2 regions of the Streptomyces sp. NPDC002868 genome follow, and region 1 is predicted to be linked to the other one. Evidence: riboswitches for the same ligand, from Rfam matches in the RefSeq annotation. Region 1 holds a riboswitch; the other holds the start of a gene.
What was found. Region 1 has a riboswitch for cobalamin ahead of ACZ3H8_RS01635 (CbtB domain-containing protein). Riboswitches for the same ligand answer to the same signal wherever they lie in the genome.
Positions count from the first base shown of each region.

Region 2: another riboswitch for cobalamin. It lies ahead of metE (5-methyltetrahydropteroyltriglutamate--homocysteine S-methyltransferase); the one in region 1 lies ahead of ACZ3H8_RS01635 (CbtB domain-containing protein).

Region 1 covers NZ_JBVHDR010000001.1:351,743-356,555, reverse strand. The annotation lists gene ACZ3H8_RS01645 (SpoIIE family protein phosphatase) at 1-372, shown strand, start outside; gene ACZ3H8_RS01640 (histidine phosphatase family protein) at 382-960, opposite strand; adenosylcobalamin (AdoCbl) riboswitch at 1,071-1,218, shown strand; gene ACZ3H8_RS01635 (CbtB domain-containing protein) at 1,222-1,437, shown strand; gene ACZ3H8_RS01630 (CbtA family protein) at 1,466-2,236, shown strand; gene ACZ3H8_RS01625 (substrate-binding domain-containing protein) at 2,401-3,279, opposite strand; gene ACZ3H8_RS01620 (sensor histidine kinase) at 3,442-4,563, opposite strand; gene ACZ3H8_RS01615 (response regulator transcription factor) at 4,569-4,813, opposite strand, start outside.
Region 2 covers NZ_JBVHDR010000010.1:49,133-53,945, forward strand. The annotation lists gene ACZ3H8_RS27260 (LysR family transcriptional regulator) at 1-551, opposite strand, end outside; gene ACZ3H8_RS27265 (type 1 glutamine amidotransferase domain-containing protein) at 632-1,327, shown strand; gene ACZ3H8_RS27270 (LmeA family phospholipid-binding protein) at 1,438-2,658, shown strand; cobalamin riboswitch at 2,774-3,004, shown strand; gene metE (5-methyltetrahydropteroyltriglutamate--homocysteine S-methyltransferase) at 3,157-4,813, shown strand, end outside.

The sequences.
Region 1 (4,813 bases):
ACCGACTGGGAGGTGCCGTCCGACCCGTCGGCCGTGGGCGAGGTGCGGTCCGCCGTCTCCCGCAAGCTGGCCGAGTGGGGTCTGGAGGAGGAGGCCTTCACGACGGAGCTGATCCTCAGCGAGCTGGTCACCAACGCGATCCGGTACGCCTCGGGCCCGATCCGCGTACGGCTGATCCGTGACCGCTCCCTGATCTGCGAGGTCTCGGACCACAGCAGCACGTCCCCGCACCTGCGCCAGGCGGCGACCACCGACGAGGGCGGCCGGGGGCTGTTCCTGGTCGCCCAGTTCGCGGAACGCTGGGGCACGCGGTACACCCCGGACGGCAAGGTCATCTGGACGGAACAGCCACTGCCGACCGAGGGGCAGTGAGCGCGGGTGTCAGCCGGCCTCCGGGCCCAGCGGGCGTCCGCACTTCATGTTCCAGCGGCCCCCGCGTCCGGTGAGTTCCGTCAGGGTCAGGGGGGCGACGTCCAGGCGCCAGAACGCCTCAGGTGGCAGGGACAGCGACTGCACGATCGCCGCCCGCGTCACCGCCGGGTCGACGACCGCGAGGACACGGCCCGCGTCGGGCGGGAGCGACTCCAGCCACGCGCCCACCCGCGTGCACAGCGACCGTAGCGACTCGCCGCCGTGCGGTGCGCACGACGGGTCACTGAGCCACGCCGACACCGACTCCGGTTCGCCGGCGCTCACTTCGTCCAGTCGTCGCCCACGCCAGCGGCCCAAGTCCCAGTCGCCGAGGGCCTCGGCGGGCTCCGCCCGCAGGCCCAGCTCGGCGGCTGTCTCCCGGCAGCGCGCGGACGGGCCGCTCAAGAGCCGGTCGGCGCGCGGCAGCGTACCCGCGGCGGCGCGGGCGCGGCGTGCTCCAGACTCGTCCAGCGGCGCGTCGCCGTCGAAGCGGGCCTCCCGCAGCGCCGCGTTCGTCGCAGGTGAGACCAACATCACCCGTACCGTCATCCCGTGCGCTCCCCTCCCCTTCGCGGCCAAGGAACAAGCACATCATGGGCGTTCGGGCGCCCGGTCACGCGCCCCTGCGCCGTAGCGGTGCAGGCCCGCAAGCGGTACGGTCTCGTGGACATTGACGACGGTGTGACGGAAGCCCGGTGAGAATCCGGCACGGTCGCGCCACTGTGTACCCGTTCCCCGCGGGAAGTCAGACCCAGCACCTTCGTCTCAGGCACCACGATCGGGACGCGTGTTCCCCCAGGAGGTTCTGCCATGGCACAGTCTGCTGCGCCCGCCACCGCCGCGCCGGCCATCACCCCCATCTCGCTCACGGCCATCGCCCCCTGGGCGCTCTTCTTCGGCGTTCTGATGCTGGTTCTGCTCTACTTCGTCGGCGCCGAGCAGGGCGCCACCTCGCTCATCTCCGGCGAGAACGTCCACGAGTGGGTCCACGACGGACGTCATCTGCTCGGATTCCCCTGCCACTAGAACTTCTTCAGAGCTCAGGGGAAACACCATGAACTCCATATCTGTCAGAGGCCTGCTCGGCCGCGGCATGCTCGCGGGCCTGGTCGCCGGTGTCTGCGCTCTCGTCGTCGCGTATCTGCTCGGTGAGTCCCCTGTGGACGCCGCCATCGCGTTCGAAGAGAGCCACAGCCATGCGCACGGGGACGGCGGCGAGGAACTCGTCAGCCGCGCCATGCAGTCCACGGGCGGTCTCGCCACCGGCGTACTGGTCTTCGGCGTCGCGATCGGCGGCATCGCCGCCCTCGCGTTCGCCGTCGCACTCGGCCGCATCGGCCGGTTCGGCCCGCGCGCCACAGCCTTGCTGGTCGCTCTCGGCGCGCTGCTGAGCGTGTACGTCGTGCCGTTCCTCAAGTACCCGCCGAACCCACCGGCCGTCGGGGATCCCGACACGATCGGCCAGCGCACAACGCTGTACTTCCTGATGATCGTGCTCAGCGTCCTGCTCACGGTCGCCGCGGTGATCCTCGGCAAACGCCTGGCTCCCCGTCTTGGCAACTGGAACGCGACCGTCGCCGCCGCGGCCGCGTTCGTCGTCGCCGCCGGTCTCGCCTTCGCCTTCCTGCCCTCGTTCAACGAGGTGCCGAAGGGCTTCCCGGCAGCCGTGGTCTGGGAGTTCCGGCTGGCCACGCTCGCCATCCAGGTCACCCTCTGGACCTGCTTCGGACTGGTCTTCGGGTACCTCGCCGAGCGGCTCCTCGCCCCGGGGACCGCGGTGGTGGACGGGAAGGGCGCATCGCGGGCGACAGCCGCCGCGAACTGACCGAGCTGGGGCTCCGCCCCGGACCCCGCGCCTCAATCGCCGGCGGGGCTGAGTTTTCCCGCCGGTCGGCCCGAATCTTCAGGCCGACCGGCGGAAATCAAGCCCGTCCGGCCGATTGAGGACAACGCCCGAACGGCGTACCGGGGTCTGGGGCGAAGCCCCAGTTATCCCGCAGACGCCTCCACCGCGTCCGCGACAGCGTCGAGGAAGCGTGCGTGCGCGAGGTGGCTGCACGGAATCTCGGGGTTCCACGGCACCAGCCGCGCCCCGCCCGCCGCAGGCCGCCACGCCTCGATCGCGCTGAGCCGGTCGACCGGCAGGGCATTGGCCCGTACGTCCCTCAGCACGATGTCCGGCCGCAGTGACGCGGCCGCCGTCCAGTCGACGGTGGACCAGCTGGCGCCCGGTCCACGCTCGGGCTCCACCAGGCCGACACCGCAGTCGGCCAGCGCCCGCAGGTCCGCCCAGGCTCGGGGCCTGGCGAGGTGGACACTGTCCGGGGTGGCGGGCGACAGAGCCAGTACGCGTAACCCGGCGGCCTGGGCCGCGAGAGTACGTAACCGGCCTTCCGCACGGGCGAGTTCCACCGCACCCGAGCTGTCGGCGTCCGCTCCGAGCGACCGGGCGAGCGCCGTGAACCGGTCGCGTACGTCACCGAGTGAGCGGCCCTGCCCCACGTCGAAGACCACCACCGGGACCCGTTCCTCGATGTACTTCGCCGTGTCCGGATCCAGGCCGTACACCTGATCGGTGCCGTAGGTGACGGCGACCACCAGGTCGGGGTCCACCCGCAGGACCGCGTCCGCGTCCACGCGTGATCCCGACCCGAGGTAGGCGATGTCCCCGATGGGCAGGGAGCCGGCCTTGACCGGGTCTGCGGTGTCGCCGTCGTGGTGGGAACCGAAGATGCCCACCGGGCGAATGCCATGGTCGAAGAGTGTCGCCCCGGCCTGGATGTAGGCGACCGGCCTCGACGGTGTGGTTGCCGCTGCCGCCAGGCGGCCGCGGTCGTCCAGGAATTCCCAGTCCTTCCTACGCGCCATACCGTCCCCGCCCCTGCCTATTGCCGGTTACAGATCGCGACGCCTCCCCCGAGGGCATCGACGTTTGACTGCCCGGCGGGCTCGGCGGTCACTCATGCGGACCGTCGCCGTTTCAACCGCCTCATGTTTCAACGACTCCTGTGACTCAACGACCCCTGTGGCTCAACGCCCTTGGGCCGCAGCGGCGGGCAGCGACACCTCGAAGCGGCAGCCGCCCGTCACATTGCGTACGTCGGCGTGGCCCGCGTGCGCCTCGACGATGCCGCGGACGATGGCGAGGCCAAGACCCGCGCCGGCCGGGGGCGTACGGGCCTGCGTGCCGCGCCAGCCAGTGTCGAAGACGCGGGGCAGGTCCTCCTCCGGGATGCCGCCGCAGCCGTCGGTGACGGACAGCACAACCCACTCCTCTCGGCGCTCGGCGGCGACGGCGACCGTGCCGTCGGCCGGGGTCCGGCGGATCGCGTTGACCAGGAGGTTCGCCAGGACGCGGGTCATCTCCTTGCCGTCCACCTCGACCGGGAACGGCTCGACACGGTCGCCGACGAGGCGTACGCCGTACTCGCGGGCGAGCGGGTCCGCCCCGGCGAGCGCCTCGCCGACCAGGTCGTACACCGACATCCGGGTGGGTGTGAGGGCCAGCGTGCCCGCGTGGATGCGGGAGAGCTCGAAGAGGTCGCCGACCATGGAGTTGAGGCGGTCGACCTCGGTGCGGATCTGGCGGAAGTAGCGCTCGGGATCCTGGACGACGCCGTCCTCCAGGGCTTCGGACATCGCGCGCAGCCCGGCCAGCGGGGTGCGCAGATCGTGCGAGATCCAGGCGACGAGCTCGCGGCGGGAGGTCTCCAGGGCGCGTTCGCGCTCGCGGGAGGCGGCGAGCCGGTCGCTGGTGGCGGCGAGTTCGCGGCTGAGTGCGGCCAGTTCGGCGGTGGACGCCCCGTCGGGGGCGGCGAAGGAGCCGCCGTCACCGAACGAGCGTGCTGCCAGGGCGAGTTCACGGCTGCGTGCGACGACCCAGCGGCCGAGCAGCAGCGCGGTGGCGAGCGAGACGACCGCCGCCATCGCGACGACCGTGGTGACGACGGTGAGGTCGTGCGCGGACAGGAACATGGCCTGGGCGACCGCGAGCGTCCCGGCGAGCATGGCGGTGACCGCGACGGCGGCGACGACGGTGAGGGAGACGGCGACGGACCGGTGGCGCAGCAGACGCAGGGTCAGCGCGCCGAGGAGACCGACGGCCGCGGCCCCGAGGAAGGCGAAGAGCGCGATAAGGAGCATGTCCCGCACGGTGATCAGGCCTCTTCTCGTGGTGCGTGGCCGTGCGGTGCTTGGCCGTGCGGTACGTGACCGTGCGGTACGCCGTCGCCCGGGGAGGCGTCCTCCGGCACGTCGAAGCGGTAGCCCACGCCCCACACCGTCTGGATCAGCCGCGGCCTGGCCGGATCGTCCTCGATCTTGCCGCGCAGCCGCCGCACATGAACCGTGACGGTGGACAGATCGCCGAACTCCCAGCCCCACACGTCCTGCATCAGCCGCT
Region 2 (4,813 bases), on a different contig from region 1:
ACGAACTCCTCGTCCGTCAGCGGTACGGCGGTCAGGGAGCGGCCACGCGGGCGGATGGTGGCGATGACCAGATCGCTGTGGCCGGCGCGCAGGCCGTCGAGGAGTTCGTCGGTGAGGCCGGTGGTGACCCGAAGGCGTACGCCCTGCTCGATCAGGGGCGCGAGGGCGGGCAGCGCGCGCGTGCAGAGGAGCTCGGCGGGGCCTGCCAGATGGACCGGATCGACGGGGCCGCTCTCGCCGGCCTGACCACGGACGGCGACGGCGACGAGGGCGTCCACCGGGTCGGCGATCTGGGCTGCGAGATCGTCGGCGACCGGGGTGGGGGTGACTCCACGAGGGAGCCGTCCGAAGAGTTCGCGTCCGAGCTGCCGCTCGAGGGAGCGGATCTGCGTGGTGACGGTCGGCTGGGAGAGACCGAGCAGACGGGCGGCCGCGGTGAACGAGCCGGTGCGGTGCACGGCGAGGAAGGTCCGCAGCAGGGTCAGATCGAGCGGGCCGTTCGGGGCCGGTCCCTGTATTCCCGACAATCCATTGGATTCCCTATGCCTCATGGTGTAGAGCCTATTGGATTCCAATGGCACATCGGTCTACGTTCGAGGACATCAGCGACCTTTCGACGGAGAGATGTGAGATGGCGAAGATCCTTTTTGTGGTGACCGGCGCGGACCACTGGACCCTGACCGACGGCACCCGGCACCCCTCCGGCTTCTGGGCGGAAGAGCTCGTGGCTCCCTACCGGGCCTTCACCGAGGCGGGGCACGACATCACCGTTGCCACGCCGGGCGGTGTCGTACCCACCGTGGACAGGGCGAGCCTCGCGCCCGAGGTGAACGGAGGTAAGGAGAACGCCGACGTGATCGCCACCGAGCTGGCCTCGATCGCCGCCCTGCAGCGACCGCTGAAGCTGGAGGAGGCCGACCTGACCGACTACGACGCGGTCTTCTACCCCGGCGGCCACGGCCCGATGGAGGACCTGGCCGTCAACCCGGACTCCGGCAAGCTGCTCACCGCCGCCCTGGACTCCGGCAAGCCGCTCGGCGTGGTCTGCCACGGGCCGGCCGCGCTGCTCGCCGCGGAGCGCGAGGACGGCTCCTGGCCGTTCACCGGCTACCGGCTGACCGGTTTCACCAACGCGGAGGAGACGCAGGCCGGCTTGGCGGACAAGGCGAAGTGGCTGCTCCAGAACCGGCTCGTCGAACTCGGCGCGGACTTCCAGGAGGGCGAGCCCTGGGCCCCGAAGGTGGTCGTGGACCGCAATCTGGTCACCGGCCAGAACCCTGCTTCGTCCGCCCCGCTCGCCGCCGAGATCCTCAAGGTCCTGGGCTAGGCGCTGACGCGGGCCCGGCAGGCGGCGGATCGCCGAAATTTTGGCTCAAACCATTACGTACGCACGGTAGGACTTGCGTTCGAGGGTGGCTCACGTGGTGGGATGAGCCGATGCGACCCCCCACACGCATATCAGCGCATTCACGAAATCCGTACGAAGAACTCGCTCAACTGGCAGACCCGGAACCCGATTACGCCAACTACGTCCCGCGGGACCCGCTGGAGCTCGGGCTCACCTCCGACCTCGACGACGAGGACGACTGGTCACCGCCCAACCACCGCGGGCAGAGCCGTCTCGCGGCTCTGCCCGCGGTGGTGAAGCTGACCGTCGCGGCGCTCCTGTGCACCGTCTGTCTGCTGCTCGCCGACCGGCTCGCGGAGGCGTACGCGCAGAGCAAGGCGGCGGACAAACTCCAGCAGTCGCTCTCACTCGCCACCAGGCCGGACGTGGACATCCACGGCTTCCCCTTCCTCACCCAGCTCATCGACGAGCGGATCGACCGGGTTGACGTCACCGTGCCGGACGTCTCCGCCGACCGCGTCTCGCTCGCCGAAGTGCGGGCCACCGCCAAGGACGTACGCATCGTCGGCGACGCCCCGACCTCGATCAAGGGCGCCGTCATCGGCAACCTCGACGGCGAGGTGCTGCTCTCCTTCGACGACCTCAACCGCGAACTGGGCGCCTCACAGCTCCGGTTCACCGGCAGCGGCGCCGACGGGGTGCGCGTGAACGGCGAACTGGCCATCGCCGGACAGGAACTGCGCGTACGTGCCCGTGCGCACATCCGGCGCGACAACAACCGGGCCCTCACCACCACCCTCGACGGCATGCAGCTCGACATTCCCGGTGTCGCCACCTACCGGCCCGGCAAGGACGCAGACCATTCGGGACTGCGGCTGCACCGCGAGACGGCCGAGCGGATCAGCCGCGAAGCAGCCCGCGCGAAGGCACTGCTGGCGGTGCCCGCCATCGTGGACCGGCTCGGAGTGCCGAAGGAGCAGGTGCGCCGGGCGCTGCGGAGCGAGGAGGAACTCCACCGGCTCACCGGAGCACCGAAGTTCGCCGAGCGTCTGATGAAGGTCAACCTCGTCGATGTGGTGATCGCGCATCCACAGCTGCTGGAGAAAGCGGGCATCGACCCCGCGCTGGTCAAGGGACTGCTCGCGGTCAGGCCGCCGGAGCTCTCGGAGCGGCTCTCCCTCTCCTTCGAGCTGCCCGACTCGCTCAGCGAGCTGCGGCTGCGGGACATCACCGTGGAGCGCGACGGCATCAAGGCACGCGTGGCCGGATCCGGCCTGCGCGTCGGGGACGCCGCCCGACCGGGGAAGTGAACGGGACCGGGGAAGTGAGCAGGACCGGAAGCTGACACCCCCGCCCCCGCCCCCGCCCCCGCCCCCGCCCCCGCCCCCGCCGGGGGCGGGGGTGTTCCCCGCGAGGGGCAGCGCCTAGGCTGGGTCTTGCAGTTGGTTCGCCCTGCCCTCCAGGCAGGCGCGTCGCAAGAGGGAATCCGGTGGAAATCCGGAACTGCCCCGCAGCGGTAAGTGGGAACGACCGCCGTCATACGCACTGGATCCGGCACAGGATCCGGGAAGCGACGGCCAGTAGGTGCCTTCGTACGACACGTACGAGGAAGGCGTGCCCACAAGTCCGAAGACCTGCCACTGCCCGTGCGCGACCGACGTGCGCGGAGATCTCGGTGACCTCGTGGGCGGGTCGGCGGTACGGGCAGCACAGGCACAGGCGTGCCGGCGGCTGCTCCGGTTGCCGTTCCTTCGCGTTCCACGATCCGCTCCGGGGTCGCCTGACGAGTACTCGCGAAGGAGAGTTCCGTGACCAGCACATCCTCAGCCGCCGGAGCCAGGGCCACTGTCTACGGCTATCCACGCCAGGGCCCCGACCGGGAACTGAAGAAGGCCATCGAGGGCTACTGGAAGGGCCGTGTCGAAGCCGACGCCCTCCGGGAGACAGCCGCTCAACTGCGCCGGGCCAACTGGCAGCAGCTGGCCGAGGCCGGCATCCATGAAGTGCCCACCGGAGACTTCTCGTACTACGACCATGTCCTGGACACCAGCGTCATGGTCGGCGCCATTCCCGCGCGCCACCGTGCGGCCGTCGAGGCCGGCACGCTCGACGGCTACTTCGCCATGGCCCGCGGGACCCAGGACGTCGCGCCCCTGGAAATGACCAAGTGGTTCGACACCAACTACCACTACCTCGTGCCCGAACTCGGCCCCGACACCGCCTTCACCGCCGACTCCGCCAAGCAGGTCGCCGAGCTGAAGGAGGCGCTCGCGCTCGGTCTCACCGCCCGCCCGGTGCTCGTCGGACCCGTCACATATCTTCTGCTCGCCAAGCCCGCGCCCGGCGTCCTCGCAGACTTCGAACCGCTCACCCTCCTCGACCGGCTGCTTCCGGTGTACGCCGAAGTGCTCTCCGACCTGCGGGCCGCGGGCGCGCAGTGGGTGCAGCTCGACGAGCCGGCCCTGGTCCAGGACCAGCCACGGGCCGTGCTGAACGCCGCGGCCCGCGCCTACCGGGAGCTGGGCAGACTGACCGACCGGCCCCAACTCCTGGTCGCCTCCTACTTCGACCGGCTCGGCGACGCCCTCCCCGTGCTGGCCAAAGCGCCGATCGACGGACTCGCCCTCGACTTCACCGGGCCTGCCGCCGCCAACCTCGGCGACCTCGCCGCCGTGGGCGGCCTGCCCGGCAAGCGGCTCGTCGCCGGAGTCGTCGACGGCCGCAACGTATGGATCAACGACCTCGAGAAGTCGACCGCCACACTCGCCACCCTGCTGGGGTTCGCCGACCGGGTGGATGTGGCGGCGTCCTGCTCCCTGCTGCACGTGCCCCTCGACGCGGCCGCGGAACGGGACGTGGACACGCAGGTCGCGCGCTGGCTGGCCTTCGCCCGCCAGAAGACGGCCGAGGTGGTCACCCTGGCCCGCGGACTGACCGAGGGCGCCGGCAGCATCGCCGCCCAACTCGCGGCCAACCGGGCCGACCTGCTCTCCCGCGCCACCTCCGCGCTCACCCACGACCCCGCCGTACGGGCCCGCTGCGCGGCCGTCTCCGAGGCCGACACCCGGCGCAGCCTCCCGTACACCGAGCGTGCCGCCGCCCAGCGCTCGCGCCTCGGCCTGCCCCTCCTTCCCACGACCACGATCGGTTCGTTCCCGCAGACCACCGAGTTGCGCACCGCGCGGGCAGACCTGAGGTCGGGACGCCTCGACACCGAGGGATACGAGAAGCGGATCGAGGCCGAGATCCGCGAGGTCATCTCCTTCCAGGAGAAGACCGGCATCGACGTCCTCGTACACGGCGAGCCCGAACGCAACGACATGGTGCAGTACTTCGCCGAGCAGCTCAGCGGCTACCTTGCCACCGGGCACGGCTGGGTCCAGTCGTACGGCACCCGCTATGTCCGGCCGCCGATCCTGGCCGGCGACATCTCCCGGCCCGACCCGATGACCGTCCGCTGGACCC